One region of the Kitasatospora sp. CM 4170 genome, then DNA from elsewhere that is predicted to be linked to it. Evidence: riboswitches for the same ligand, from Rfam matches in the RefSeq annotation. Region 1 holds a riboswitch; each other region holds the start of a gene.

Region 1 (3,198 bases):
CTGACGTGCTTGTACAGCGAGGGCGTGGCCACCTTGGCGCGGGCGGCGACCGCGGCCAGGGTGAGGGCCTCGGCGCCCTGCTCGTCGATGAGGGCGAGGGCGTGGTCGACGACCTGCTCGGGGGTGAGTCCTACTCGGGGCATGGGGGACGGCCTCCGTGGTTCCGGGGTGAGGTTCGGCGCGCGGGCGCTTCGGCGGGCGTGGGCGCTTCGGTGGACGCGGATGCGGACGCGGGCGCCCGGTCGGCGCGGCGCGCCGGGGGCCCGGACCGGGTGGGCCGGGCCTGCGCGGCGGGGTCAGCCGAGCTCGGCGAGGAAGGGCAGCAGCGCGTCGGCGGTGGCCTGCGGCCGGTCGGCCATCGGGTAGTGGCCCGACCCCTCGATCATCACCTTGCGGGCCTTCAGCGCGGCGGCCTGCCGGTCGGCGACCAGCTCCGGCTTCGGGAAGTCGGGGTCCTTGCTGCCCATGACGACCAGCGCCGGGCAGGTCACGGCGGCGGTCCAGCCGGCGGGCGCGGACTCACCGCGGACGTAGCCGCGGGTCGCGGCCTTGCGGCCCGGCGTGCGCATCGCGGCGACCAGGCCGTCCACGTAGCCGTCGAGGTCGGCCGGCCGGGGGCCCGGGTAGGCCATCCTCCGGTGGTAGAGGCCCCAGAACGCGGGCGAGTGCACCAGCAGCGCGCCCATCACGCCGAACACCGCGCGCTGCAGGGCGGTCGGCGGCAGGTTCTCCACGAAGGCGTCCAGCAGGACGATGCCGCCGACCCGCTCGGGCGCGTCCCCGGCGGCCTTGACCACGGTGGCTCCGGTGTAGGAGTTGCCGGCCAGCACGGCCCGCTCGATGCCGAGGTGGTCGAGCAGGGCGAGCACGTCGGTGGCGATGGCGGCCGGGGAGTAGTCGTCCCAGGCGATCGAGGACTCGCCGAAGCCGCGCAGGTCCATGGTGATCACCCGGCGGCCGGCCGCGGTGAGCAGCGGGCGCAGGTGTCGGTAGGCGGCCCGGCTGTCGAGCATCCCGGGGAGCAGGACGACGGGGAGGCCGTCACCCCGCACGGTGTCGTCGTAGGCCAGCCGGCCGCCGGGGACGTCGAGGAACAGCGTGGTGGGGGTGCTGGTGCCGGTCATCGGGGCCTCCGCGGTCCGCCTGGACGGGGTGTCGGCGGTGCTGCCGACACCCACAAAGCTAAGGCTAATAGCCTTAGCCGTCAAGCTATCGGCGTCAGCCCGATGCGCGCATCCGCGCCGGGCCCCGCGCTCTCCGGGCCGCCGGCTCAGACTCCCTCCACCTTGAACGGGTCGTGCTCGGCCAGCAGCTTCTCCAGCCGGGCCTGGTCGACCCGGGTGACGATCTCGTTGGTCTCCTGCCGGTCCCGGACGACCTTGGCCAGGGTGAACGAGGAGGTGACGGTGTAGAGCAGGCCGACCCCGAGGAAGGCGCGGGTCCAGGCGCCCACCGGGAGGTAGGTGATGCCGATCGCGAGGGCGCCGGCGGAGAGGGCGAAGGAGAGCACGGCCTGGATGTAGTACGCGGCCGTGGTGCGGGACTGCATCGGTGCGTTCATGGCGCCAGGATGCGCGCCGTCGAACGAGGTCCACATGAGTAGGAGTACTCAAACAAGGGGTCGTTCGTTGACGTCCTATCACGTTCGGTAGTGTCAGTTGTCGTCAAACGCCCCAAATCGCCCACCGGATCGCGTAGTGTCCGAGCTGTGTCCTGTCGTCCCATGCGGACGGCTTGGAATCGGGGGCTCCTAGGATTAACGTTTGATAACGCAGCGCGGTCCGCAACGCCGTACCCAGACGGCACCGCGCGCCGTCGCCTAATCCCGCCGGCCGGCCTCCGGGCAGGCCAGGGAGCCGGGGAACCACGTTCCTTGGGGTGAATCGGCCGGGCCCAGGCCCAGCCGTAGGAGACCTTCCTGCTCCGAACCCGTCAGCTAACCCGGTAGGCGCGAAGGAAGGAAAGGAGCGCGCCTCCGTGGCGTCGACGCACTCTCCGGCACACCTGCCCGGCTCCTCCGCCGGCACTCAGCTGCTCGACCACCCGTGGCCGCCCGCCCACCTGGGCGAGTACGGCGGGGCCGACGACGAGGCCGCCCCGCAGCCCGCCGAGACCAACCGCCACCGGATGCCGCGTCAGACCCGCGGGACCGCCCCGCTGCTCGGCGTCACCGCCGTCGCCGCCACCCTGGGCGCCACCGGCTTCGCCTCCGCCACCCCGGCCGCCGCGCCCGCCGTCGAGGCGCCGGACGAGGCCCCGGTCGCGCTCTCCGCGGACCCGGGCCTCGCGCTCGCCGCCCGGATCCAGCAGCAGGCCGACAGCCAGCGCACCGCCGCCGAGGAGACCGCCCGCCTGCAGGCCGCGAAGGAGGCCGAGGCCAAGCGCGCCGTCCAGCAGCAGGAGGCCAAGCGCGCCGCCGAGGCCGCCGAGAAGGCCAAGCTCGCCGCGATCAACCTGCCGGTGCGCGACTACCGCCTCTCCGCCCACTACGGCCAGAGCGCCTCCTACTGGGCCCACCTGCACACCGGCCTGGACTTCGCCGCCGACACCGGCACCCCGGTGTACGCGGTCGGCCAGGGCACCATCACCTCGGCCGGTTGGGCCGGCTCGTACGGCTACCGGATCGTCGAGACGCTGCCCGACGGCACCGAGATCTGGTACTGCCACCTCTCCTCGATCATCAAGGGCTCCGGCAAGGTCGTCCCCGGCCAGCAGCTCGGCAAGGTCGGCGCCACCGGCAACGTCACCGGCCCGCACCTGCACCTGGAGGTGCGCCCCAACGGCGGTGCCCCGGTCGACCCGGAGAGCTGGTTCGAGCAGCGCGGCATCACCCCCTGACGGTTCGCACCTGACGGCACGACGAAGGCGCCCCGGCCGGTACACCCGTACCGGCCGGGGCGCCTTCCCGTTTCCGTGCGCCCCCGCCGCTACTCGGTGGGGTCCTGCGCCGCCGGCTCCTGTTCGGACGGTTCCTGTTCGGACGGCTCCTGCGCCGTCGGCAGTCCGGCCAGGTAGGCGTCGATCTCCTCCTGGCCCGGTTCCGGGGCCAGCTCCGGGAACTCCGCCACCAGCAGTCGCGGCAGCCCCGGCACCGTCCACGAGCCGAGCAGGTCCAGCGCGGCGGCCTCCGCCGCCTCCTCGAACGCCCCGAAGTCCCCGGCCAGCTCGTCCGGCATCGGCCGGCCCAGCGCCGTCAGC
Region 2 (3,198 bases), 2.4 Mb from region 1:
CCGGCGCCGACCTCGCCCTCGCCGGGCCCGACCCGCTCGCCCGCTACGAGGCCGGCCTGCTCACCCACCTCATCGACGACCACCCCGACGCGCTCGCCGCGCTCACCCGACTGCTCGACCCCCAACTCCTCGCCGGGCGGCCGGAGATCCGCCCGCTGGCGCTCGACCGCCACGGCCTGGTGCTGCGCCTGGACCATCCGCACGGTCACCGCGACGTCCGCCTGGTCTTCCCCGAACCGGCCTGCGACACCGAGGAGTTCGGCGAGCAGATGCACCGGCTGCTGACCGCCGCACAGACCGGCCTGCCCGCCCGCCGGTCGTGACCGGACCGGGCCGGACAGGCCTTCCGGAACCGCTTCGCTGCGGAGGCGCCGCGGAAACGGCGCCGAAGCGGACGTGGACGACGAAAGCGGCCGGCCCGGCTCGCGAGGGAGGTCTCGCGAGCCGGGCCGGCCTGGGCGTGTCCCGCGCCCGTATGTCCGCCACTGGTGCGGCGATCACCCGGTCGAGCGGTCACCCGACATGACCATCCCGGGAGTTCGTTCGCCCCGCACCTGGCGGTGGTCTGAACTCGGTTGTGGACCGGGTCAGATGGAGACGCCGTGCGCCCGCAGGTAGGCGATCGGGTCGATGTCCGAGCCGTACTCCGAGCCGGTGCGGATCTCGAAGTGCAGGTGCGGGCCGGTCACGTTGCCGGTCGCACCGGAGAGGCCGATCTGCTGGCCGGCGGTGACGGCCTGACCGACCTTCACGCCGATCGAGGACAGGTGCGCGTACTGGGCGTACTTGCCGTCGGCGAGCTTGATCTCGACCTCGTTGCCGTAGGCGCCGCCGTTGCCGGCCTTGACCACGGTGCCGGCCGCAACGGCGCGCAGCGGGGTGCCGGTGGCCGCGACGAAGTCGGCACCGGTGTGGTGGCCGGAGGCCCACATCGAGCCGGCGACGCCGTAGGCGGTGCCGAGCTTCGGGTTGGCCAGCGGGGCGACGTAACCGGAGGTGGAGGCCACGGCGGCCGGGGCCGGGGTGGTGGCCGGGGCGGCCGGCTTGGCGGCGGGGGCCTGGGCCGGCTTGGCGGCGGGGGCGGCCGGCTTCGCAGCCTGGACCGGCTTCGGCGCCTGCGCCGGGGCGGCCGGCTTCGCGGAGTCGTGCGAGACCTGCGGCTTGGCGGCGGGGGCGGCCGGCTTGGCGGCCTCGGCCGGAGCGGCGGCCTTGGCGCCCAGGGCCAGCTTCTGGCCCGGGAAGATCAGGTTCGGGTTGGAGCCGACGACCGAGCGGTTGTGCTCGTACAGCGCCTTCCAGCCGCCCTGGACGTCCTTGGCGTCGGCGATCTTCGACAGGGTGTCGCCGCTGACGACCTTGTAGCTCTCCTCGACCGGGGCGGCGGCCGGAGCGGCGGCCTCGGCGGCCGGCTGCGCGGCGGCGGCCGGAGCGGCGTCGACGCTGGTGGCGCCGGTCCAGGTGGCGGTCTGCTGCGGCTTCGCGGCCGGGGCGGTGTGGGCCTGGGCGCTGATGGTGGTCACCAGCGGGAGGGCGAACGCGGCGCCGGTGACGGCGGTGGCGATACCGATGCGGGCGGCGCGGGGCAGGGCGATACGACGGGCCTGTGCGGGCATGGGGGAGTTCCTCTCCGACGCCTGCGAGGTGAGCTGTCGGGTTCGGGCTGGAGTTGCCCGGCCGCATAGGCGGCTTCACCCCAAGCCGGACCGCGAATTCCGGTCCGGCGACTTACCTGTGGGTCCCCCGCTCCTGCCGTACAGAGTTCAGTTCGTACCACCGGGCAGCGGCAGGACTAGGCGTTCCACCCGGTGGCCACCCGGGCTGACGCCGGGCGGTCGCTGAACTAAAACCCATCCGTTCGAGCGAAGCAATGTCGATCTCCCGCATCGGTGAATTCCTCCGGCGACAATGTGACGCTCCGGATGATCCGCTGCACAGTACGTGCACAATCGATTCACGGCGCGCCACTGATCCGCGACACTCCGCCGATTTCGCTGGCCGTCCGCACACGATCACTCACGGAAAGCCAACCGCCGACACACCCCCGGTGACCCTTGTCACTCGGGCCCCGCTGGGCGGACCATCGGGCCGTGGCCACTTCCGAGGCCGGCACCCTGCGCCTGAGCACCGCGCAGGGTCGCTGGGTACTTCTGGCGACGGTGCTCGGCTCCAGCATGGCGATGCTCGACGGCACCGTGGTGAACGTCGCCCTGCCCCGGATCGGCGAAGACCTCGGCGCCCCGCTCGCCGCCCTGCAATGGACGCTGAACGCCTATCTGCTCACCCTGGCCGGGCTGATCCTGCTCGGCGGCGCACTCGGCGACCGCTACGGCCGGCGCCGGATCTTCCTGCTCGGCGTGGTCTGGTTCGCCGCCGCCTCGGCGGCCTGCGCCGCCGCACCCACCATCGAGGTGCTGATCGCCGCCCGCGCCGTCCAGGGCATCGGCGGGGCACTGCTCACCCCCGGGTCACTGGCGATGCTCCAGGCCGTCTTCCACCCGGACGACCGCTCGACGGCGGTCGGCCTCTGGTCCGGCCTCGGCGGGGTGTCGGCCGCGGTCGGCCCCTTCGTCGGCGGCTGGCTGGTGGACGGCCCGGGCTGGCGGTGGATCTTCCTGCTGAACGTCCCGCTGGCCGCGCTGGTGGTCGTGGTGGCCTCCCGGCACGTGCCGGAGAGCAGGGACGAGAGCGCGACCGGCCGCTTCGACGCGCTCGGCGCGGTGCTGGCCGCCCTCGCCCTGGGCTCGTTCACCTACGCGCTGACCGCGGCCGGTGACGGGCTCTCCGCCGGCGTCTGGATCACCGGCGTGGCAGGTCTGCTGCTCGGCGCGGCCTTCATCGCGGTCGAGCGCCGCACCCCGGAGCCGATGCTGCCGCTCGGCCTCTTCTCCTCCCGGCTGTTCAGCTCGGTGAACCTCGTCACCCTCTGCGTCTACGCCGCCTTCAGCGGGGTGTTCTTCCTGCTGGTCGTGCAGTTGCAGATCGTCGCCGGCTTCTCGCCGCTGGTCTCCGGGCTGGCGCTGGTCCCGATCACCGTCCTGATGCTCGCGCTCTCCGCCCGGGCGGGCCGGCTCGGCAAGGCGATCGGCCCCCGGCTGCCGCTGACCGTCGGGCCGCTGCTCTGCGCGGCCGGGGTCCTGCTGATGCTGCGGATCGGGCCCGGCGCCTCGTACTGGACGGACGTGCTGCCCGCCGTCACGG
Region 3 (3,198 bases), 2.1 Mb from region 1:
TGGCGCCCCCGCGCGGGGTCCGGGTGCGCTTCAGCCGGACCGGGGAGACCGCGGACGAGCTGATCCGCCGCCTGGTGCGGGCCGAGCCACAGGGCCGTCCGGTGGTGGTGGTCTCCACCGACCGGGAGGTCGCGGAGGGCGTGCGGAAGGCGGGCGCGCGCCCCGTCGCGTCGGTGCTGCTGCTGAACCGGCTCGCCCGGCCGTAGGCTTCCGGTGTGGCCGGCGGATCTGAGTGACACCTGGTCAGCGCCAGGATTGCGCGGGTGTGGCGATCTCGTGAAGTCATGGCGGGCGGCTGGAGTTCACGCCATCGGGGGAGTGGCGGAAAGCCTGGATCTTCACTAGGGTCTGGCGTCAAACCTATTTTCCGGATTCTCACTCGATCGGGTGAGTCCATTGGAAGAAGGAGCCGGTCCCTTGGCCTCCCACCGCCGTCCCAAGCAGCCGAGCCGCGCGCGGGTCTCCGTGCTCACCGCTGCCGCTGCGACCGCGGTCGCTCTCTCCGCCCAGGTCGCCGCCCACGCCGCGCCCAGCCCGTCGCCCAAGAAGGACGACGTGAAGGCGCAGATCGACCAGCTGCAGGAGGAGGCCGAGCAGGCCACCGAGAAGTACAACGGCGCCAAGGAGCGGGCCGACCAGCTCCGCAAGCAGGCCGACCAGCTGCAGGACCAGGTGGCTCGCGGCCAGGACCAGATGACCCAGCTTCAGGGCGGGCTGGCCGCGGTGGCCGGCGAGCAGTACCGCACCGGCGGCATCGACCCGTCGGTCCAGCTGATGCTCTCCTCGGACCCGTCCGGTTACCTGGACAAGGCCTCCAGCGTGCAGCAGGCCTCCTCCAGCCAGACCGAGGCGCTCAAGGGCCTGCAGGACCAGCAGCGCCGGCTGGACCAGCAGAAGGCCGAGGCGGCCGCCGTCCTCGCCTCGCTGGACAGCACCACCAAGGACCTCAACCAGTCCAAGACCGAGGTCAACAAGAAGCTGAAGGAGGCCCAGGACCTCCTGAACTCGCTCAGCGCCGCCGACCGGGCCGCCCTGCGGGCCGCGCAGCAGGCGGAGGACCGCGCCTCGCGCGGCTCCGATCGCGCGGACCTCGTCAGCCTTCCGCAGGCGAGCGGCTACGCCGGGACGGCCGTCTCCATCGCGATGAGCAAGCAGGGCTCGCCGTACGTCTGGGGCGCCACCGGGCCGAGCACCTTCGACTGCTCGGGCCTGATGGTCTTCGCGTACTCCAAGGCCGGCGTCTCGCTGCCGCGCACCTCGCAGGCGCAGGGCAACGTCGGCACCCGCGTGCCCTCGCTCGCCGAGGCCCAGCCCGGCGACCTGATCATCTACCGCAGCGACCGCAGCCACGTCGGGATGTACATCGGCAACGGCATGGTGGTGCACGCGCCGCACACCGGTGACGTGGTGAAGGTGATGAAGGCCGACGCGATGCCGATCAACACCATCCGCCGGGTCTGACGGACCGGCACGCCCGGCGAGCCCGCCGCGGACGGCGGTCGAGCCCCCGGAACGGACCTGTGATCCGCGCCACCCCCGAACCCGGGGCTGGCGCGGTTTCCGTCTGTTCCGGTGACAAGCGATCAGCTCCGCGTACGGCGCCGATCACGCCCGGTCATATTCACAAATGAACATGGATGATGTTCCGGCTTTTTTCTGACAAGGATTTGAACGGATCACGGTTCTGTTACTAGGGTCGAGCCTTGAACCACCGCACAGTCGATCACCCAGCCTGGGTGGCGGCGGAGGTTTACCGCCGAGTTCGCGAAGCAGCGGGGCGGGCCGCAGGCCCGTCCGAGTGGGAGCCCAGTAGTTCGGGGCGCTGTGGAACGGAGCCGGGGAACCATGTTCCTCCGGGGTGAATCGGCGCCAGGTCGGCCGGTGGAACGGCCGGTGAGGCGTCGTAGGGCCTTCTTCCGGCCCGAACCCGTCAGCTCACCCGGTAGGCGGACGTTGGAAGAAGGAGCCCGCCTTCGTGGCGTCCCATCGTCGTCCCAAGCCCGCCGGCCGCGCCCGTGTCTCGATCCTGACCGGTGTAGCCGCCGCCGCCGTCGCCCTCTCCGCGCAGTCCGGTGCCCACGCCGACCCGACGCCGACCAAGGACCAGGTCAAGGAGCAGGTCGACCAGCTCAACGAGCAGGCCGAGGTCGCGACCGAGAAGTACAACGGCGCCCAGGCCAAGCAGCAGGAGCTGCAGAAGCAGGTCGGCGAGTTGCAGGACAAGGTGGCCCGTCAGCAGGCCGCGGTCACCGAGGCCCAGGGCGGCCTCGCCGAGATCGCCGGCGAGCAGTACCGCACCGGCGGCATATCGTCGACCGTCCAGCTGATGCTCTCGTCCAGCCCCGACAACTTCCTCAACCAGGCCGGGGCGCTGACCCAGGCGAGCAGCACCCAGTCCGGCGCGCTGAAGGACCTCCAGGAGCAGCAGCGCAGGCTCGACCAGGACCGCAACGAGGCCCAGGCCAAGCTCGGCGAGCTGGAGACCACCACCCAGCAGCTGAAGGCCTCCAAGGAGGAGGTCCAGGCCAAGCTGGCGAAGGCCCAGGACCTGCTCAACACGCTGACCGAGCAGGAGCGCCGCGCGATCCGCGAGGCCGAGGAGAAGGCCGCCGCCGAGGCGAAGGCCCAGGCGGACGCCGCCGCGAAGGCCGCGAAGGCGAAGGCGGACTCCGAGCGCGCCTCCCGCGACACCAACCGCACCGACCTCTCCGGTTCCGGCTCCGGTTCCGGGTCCGGCTCGGGTGCCGCGACCGCGGACCCCGCCCCGGCCCCCAAGCCGGTCGCCGCGGGCAGCTCGCGCGGTGCCGCCGCGCTCTCCATCGCCGCCGGCAAGGTCGGCAGCCCGTACGTCTACGGCGCCGCGGGCCCGAGCTCCTTCGACTGCTCGGGCCTGATGGTCTGGGCGTTCAACCAGGCCGGCGTGTCGCTGCCGCGCACCTCGCAGGAGCAGGCCCACGCCGGCACCCGGATCGGCTCGGACCTCTCCCAGGCCCAGCCCGGCGACCTGCTGATCTTCTACAGCGACGCCCACCACGTGGGGATCTACGCGGGCAACGGCCAGGTGCTCCACGCGCCCAAGCCGGGTGCCTCGGTGCGCTACGAGGCGGTCTCCAACATGCCGCTGGCCTCCATCGTGCGCGTCTGATCCGCAGTCGGTTCCGACAGGCCCGGTCTCCCCAGGTGGGGAGGCCGGGCCTG
Region 4 (3,198 bases), 2.0 Mb from region 1:
TTGCCGTCCGAGAAGACCTTCACCCCGTTGATGTACCAGTCCACCGAGGTGGCGCCGTACTGGGTGCCGACGGTGACCCACTGGTCGTGCGCGACGGCCTTCGCGTCGGTGACGTACTTGTAGCCCGGGTTGATGTGGTTGGTCAGCTCCAGCAGGTTCGCGTTGTCCGCGTGGTACTCGAAGCTGTCGATCTCGCCGTGGTTGCCGCTGGTGCTGTTCCACGTCCAGAGCGCCGGCCAGGCGCCGGTGCCGGCGGGGAGCTTGACCCGGGTCTCGATGTAGTCGCCGGTCTTCACCTTGAAGCCCTCGGTGGAGTACTCGGTGGTGAGCAGGCCGGTGTCCCAGGCCTGCTTGCCGTTCTCCAGCGTGTGGGTGCTCGGCCGGGCGGTGAAGGTGGCGACACCGCCCGAGACGCCGACGTTGTCCTTGTTCAGCCAGTCGAGCTTGTTGTCGTTCGGGTTGTGGTCGCCGTAGTGGTACGAGCTGCTCCGGTCGGCCGTCCAGCGGGAGCCCAGGGCGAGGCCGTCGAACTCGTCGGACCAGGTCAGCTGCTTCCCGGCGACGGGCGCCGCGGTGGCCGGGCTGCTCGGGGCGGCGGTCGCGGTGGGCGACGGCACGGGCGTCGCGGTGGGGGCGGGGCTCGGGGTGGCGGTGGCCGCGGAGACCACCAGCTGCCGCGAGGGCAGGTTGTGCCAGGCGCCGCCGAGGTCCTGCCAGAAGCCGAACTGGGTGTAGGTACCGGCCGGCAGCGTGCGCGAACCGGTGGTGACCGACAGGCCGCTCGGGCATATCTGCGCGTTGGCGGCGCCACCGGGGAAGTCGAGGTTGTGTCCCCCCGCGTCGCGCACCCCGACACCGACCGTCTTCGCGGTGAAGCAGGCGGAGGAGTGGACGGTCAGCGAGGCGGTGGTGGCCTTGCCCGCCACCATGGTGGCCGGGGTCAGCTTGTCCTGGGTGACGGTCGGCGTGGTCGCCGCGTGGGCACCGGTGACCGCCGGGAGGCCGAGCAGGCCGGCGCCGCCGATGGCGAGCGCGCCGGTGACGGCGAAGGCCGCGTTGCGGCCGCGGCGGGAGGGTCGGGCATGGCGCGGCGCGCGGCGCCGGGCAGGCTTCTGCATGGCAGTGTCCTCTGTGACGCCTGCGAGGTGAGCTGTCGGGTTCGGGCTGAGGTTGCCCGGCCGCCGGTGGAGCGGCTTCACCCCTAGCCGAGGACGCCGAGCGCGGAGCGCAGAGGCCGCGGCACTACCTGGGTCCCCCGCTCCCGTCCGCTGTGGTGCTCGGTTGCCGGCCGGCGGGTGGACAGGACTCGGCGTCCCGACGGCGGGGGTCCGCGAAGCGGACGTCCCGAGCAGGCTAGGCAGCCCCTCCGGAACCCGACAACCCGGCGGGGTCGGTTGTCGCGCAGCTCACATCCGGGCTGCGGCCGGACCCCGCCGGAGTTGATCAAGTCGCGGACGCCGGTGATCAGTTGCCCGGTCGGCCGGCCGGGGCCCGGTCAGCCGAGCCAGGCGTCGACCTGCGACATCGCCTCCGGGGACCAGGCCAGCTCCAGGTGGTTGAGCCCGTCCAGCAGCCGGGTGCCGGCGACCGTGGCGATGCCGGTGGTGTCCAGCGCACTCCTGGTGAAGACGATGCCGTCGCTGGGCCCGCGGTTCTCGTTCAGGAGCCCGGGGATGTCGGCCGAGCCGCCCGCCAGCAGGTAGGTGCGGACCGCCGCCGGGACGCCTGCCCGCTGCAGCGGCCCGATCAGGGAGCCGGCGTCGATCGCCGCCTGGATGCCCTGCCCGGAGGTGTAGAGCCCCCGGCCGCCGTAGTACGTCGTCCACCAGTCCTGCGCCGTCCCGTCCACCCCGTAGGTGGCGTCCCAGCGGGCGAGCAGCTGGCGCTGGCCCGGGTAGCAGTCGTGGCCGCCGGCCGGCAGCACACCGAGGCAGGGCTGTGCCGTGTACGTCCCGTAGCAGGTCATGTACAGGTGCGGGGAGGGGGCGTTGGCGGTGCCCCCGCAGGCCGGCCAGGTGGCCAGGGAGAACGCCCAGCCGTGGGCGTAGACGTAGTCCAGGCCGCCGTTCGGGCCACCGAGGGTCACCAGCCGGCGGACGTCGCCCGCGTACGCCCGCCCCCAGGAGGGGCGGACGGAGGAGACGTAGGCACGCGCCGCCACCTCGCCCTTGCTCCAGGCGACCACGTCCACCTGGGGCACCCCGAGCCGGGCGCGGATCAGGGCGACGGCGTCCCCGACGGCCTGGGCCTGGAGCAGGTTGTCGCCGTGCTTGTGGGCGAAGCCGATCGCGAACACCCGGTGGCCGGTCGCGGCCAGGTACTGGGCCAGTCCGGTGGACGGGCAGCCGGCCGGGCCGGTGGCGCCGCAGCTGCCGCTCTCGCCGGGGTCGGCCCAGGCGCGGTCGGCGTTGTCATTGGCACCGTGGACGAGCAGGACGGGCGTGGCGCGGCCGCCGGTGTCCCAGCCGGCGGCGGAGTAGAGCAGGAACCGGCCGGAGAACGGCTGGCGGACCCCGCCGAAGTAGGTGAGGCGGGCGCCGTCCTGGTCGCCGCGTCCGCCGGGTGGGTACTGCTCGGCGGTGAAGCCGGGGGTGGTGTCGAGGTAGCGCTCGACCTTGGCCCAGCCGTGGGCGGGGGCGGGGAAGGTCGCCTCCAGGTTCAGGCCCGCGGTCACGGCGGGGGCCCCGGCGGGGACGGCGGCCGCCGTTGCGGTCACGGCGGCAGCCGGCGGCACGGCCAGGAGGAGCAGGGTGAGCGCGAGCAGCGCGGCGAAGGCGGCGGCGGGGGTCCGCCGGGCCGCGGGGGTCCGGTGGACGGCGGGTGTCCGGTGGACGGCGGGGACGAGGCGGCGGGTGGTCCGGCGGTTCCTCGCTCGGCTGGTGCGGGTGCTGGGCATCGGCGGCTCCGTGGTCGGACTGGGCCGGGCCCACGCCCCGGTGGGCCGGCGCCAGCACGGTACGGCCGGGCCACCCGGCCGCCCATGTGCCGGGGTCACACCCCGTACGCGACCGGGGTGGCGCCCCGCGCCGTGGCGGGGTGTCGGCAAGTACGTCGCGGAGGTCACCTCGTCGGATAGGTTGGAGGTCCATCCGCGGCCGCGTGCCGACCGGCCCGCACCGCGGTGGACCGGTCCCGCTCGGACCGCGTGCACGGCACCGCACAGCACAGCACCGCAGGCACGACACCACCCGCCCGGGC

The links. Region 1 has a riboswitch for cyclic di-AMP ahead of RMN57_RS21660 (M23 family metallopeptidase). Riboswitches for the same ligand answer to the same signal wherever they lie in the genome.
Region 2: linked by a shared signal. The riboswitch ahead of RMN57_RS31660 (LysM peptidoglycan-binding domain-containing M23 family metallopeptidase) and the one ahead of RMN57_RS21660 (M23 family metallopeptidase) in region 1 are both predicted to bind cyclic di-AMP.
Region 3: linked by a shared signal. The riboswitch ahead of RMN57_RS11980 (NlpC/P60 family protein) and the one ahead of RMN57_RS21660 (M23 family metallopeptidase) in region 1 are both predicted to bind cyclic di-AMP.
Region 4: linked by a shared signal. The riboswitch ahead of RMN57_RS30010 (glycoside hydrolase family 16 protein) and the one ahead of RMN57_RS21660 (M23 family metallopeptidase) in region 1 are both predicted to bind cyclic di-AMP.

What each region holds. Positions count from the first base shown of each region.
Region 1 covers NZ_CP134877.1:5,064,041-5,067,238, forward strand. The annotation lists gene RMN57_RS21645 (TetR-like C-terminal domain-containing protein) at 1-143, opposite strand, end outside; gene RMN57_RS21650 (alpha/beta hydrolase) at 297-1,124, opposite strand; gene RMN57_RS21655 (YiaA/YiaB family inner membrane protein) at 1,271-1,561, opposite strand; cyclic di-AMP (ydaO/yuaA leader) riboswitch at 1,807-1,965, shown strand; gene RMN57_RS21660 (M23 family metallopeptidase) at 1,978-2,838, shown strand; gene RMN57_RS21665 (hypothetical protein) at 2,928-3,198, opposite strand, start outside.
Region 2 covers NZ_CP134877.1:7,508,560-7,511,757, reverse strand. The annotation lists gene RMN57_RS31665 (DUF2470 domain-containing protein) at 1-323, shown strand, start outside; gene RMN57_RS31660 (LysM peptidoglycan-binding domain-containing M23 family metallopeptidase) at 588-1,613, opposite strand; cyclic di-AMP (ydaO/yuaA leader) riboswitch at 1,619-1,776, opposite strand; gene RMN57_RS31655 (MFS transporter) at 2,088-3,198, shown strand, end outside.
Region 3 covers NZ_CP134877.1:2,950,538-2,953,735, reverse strand. The annotation lists gene RMN57_RS11990 (NYN domain-containing protein) at 1-206, shown strand, start outside; gene RMN57_RS11985 (NlpC/P60 family protein) at 418-1,461, shown strand; cyclic di-AMP (ydaO/yuaA leader) riboswitch at 1,811-1,965, shown strand; gene RMN57_RS11980 (NlpC/P60 family protein) at 1,976-3,145, shown strand.
Region 4 covers NZ_CP134877.1:7,104,890-7,108,087, reverse strand. The annotation lists gene RMN57_RS30010 (glycoside hydrolase family 16 protein) at 1-1,118, opposite strand, end outside; cyclic di-AMP (ydaO/yuaA leader) riboswitch at 1,121-1,286, opposite strand; gene RMN57_RS30005 (lipase) at 1,496-2,896, opposite strand.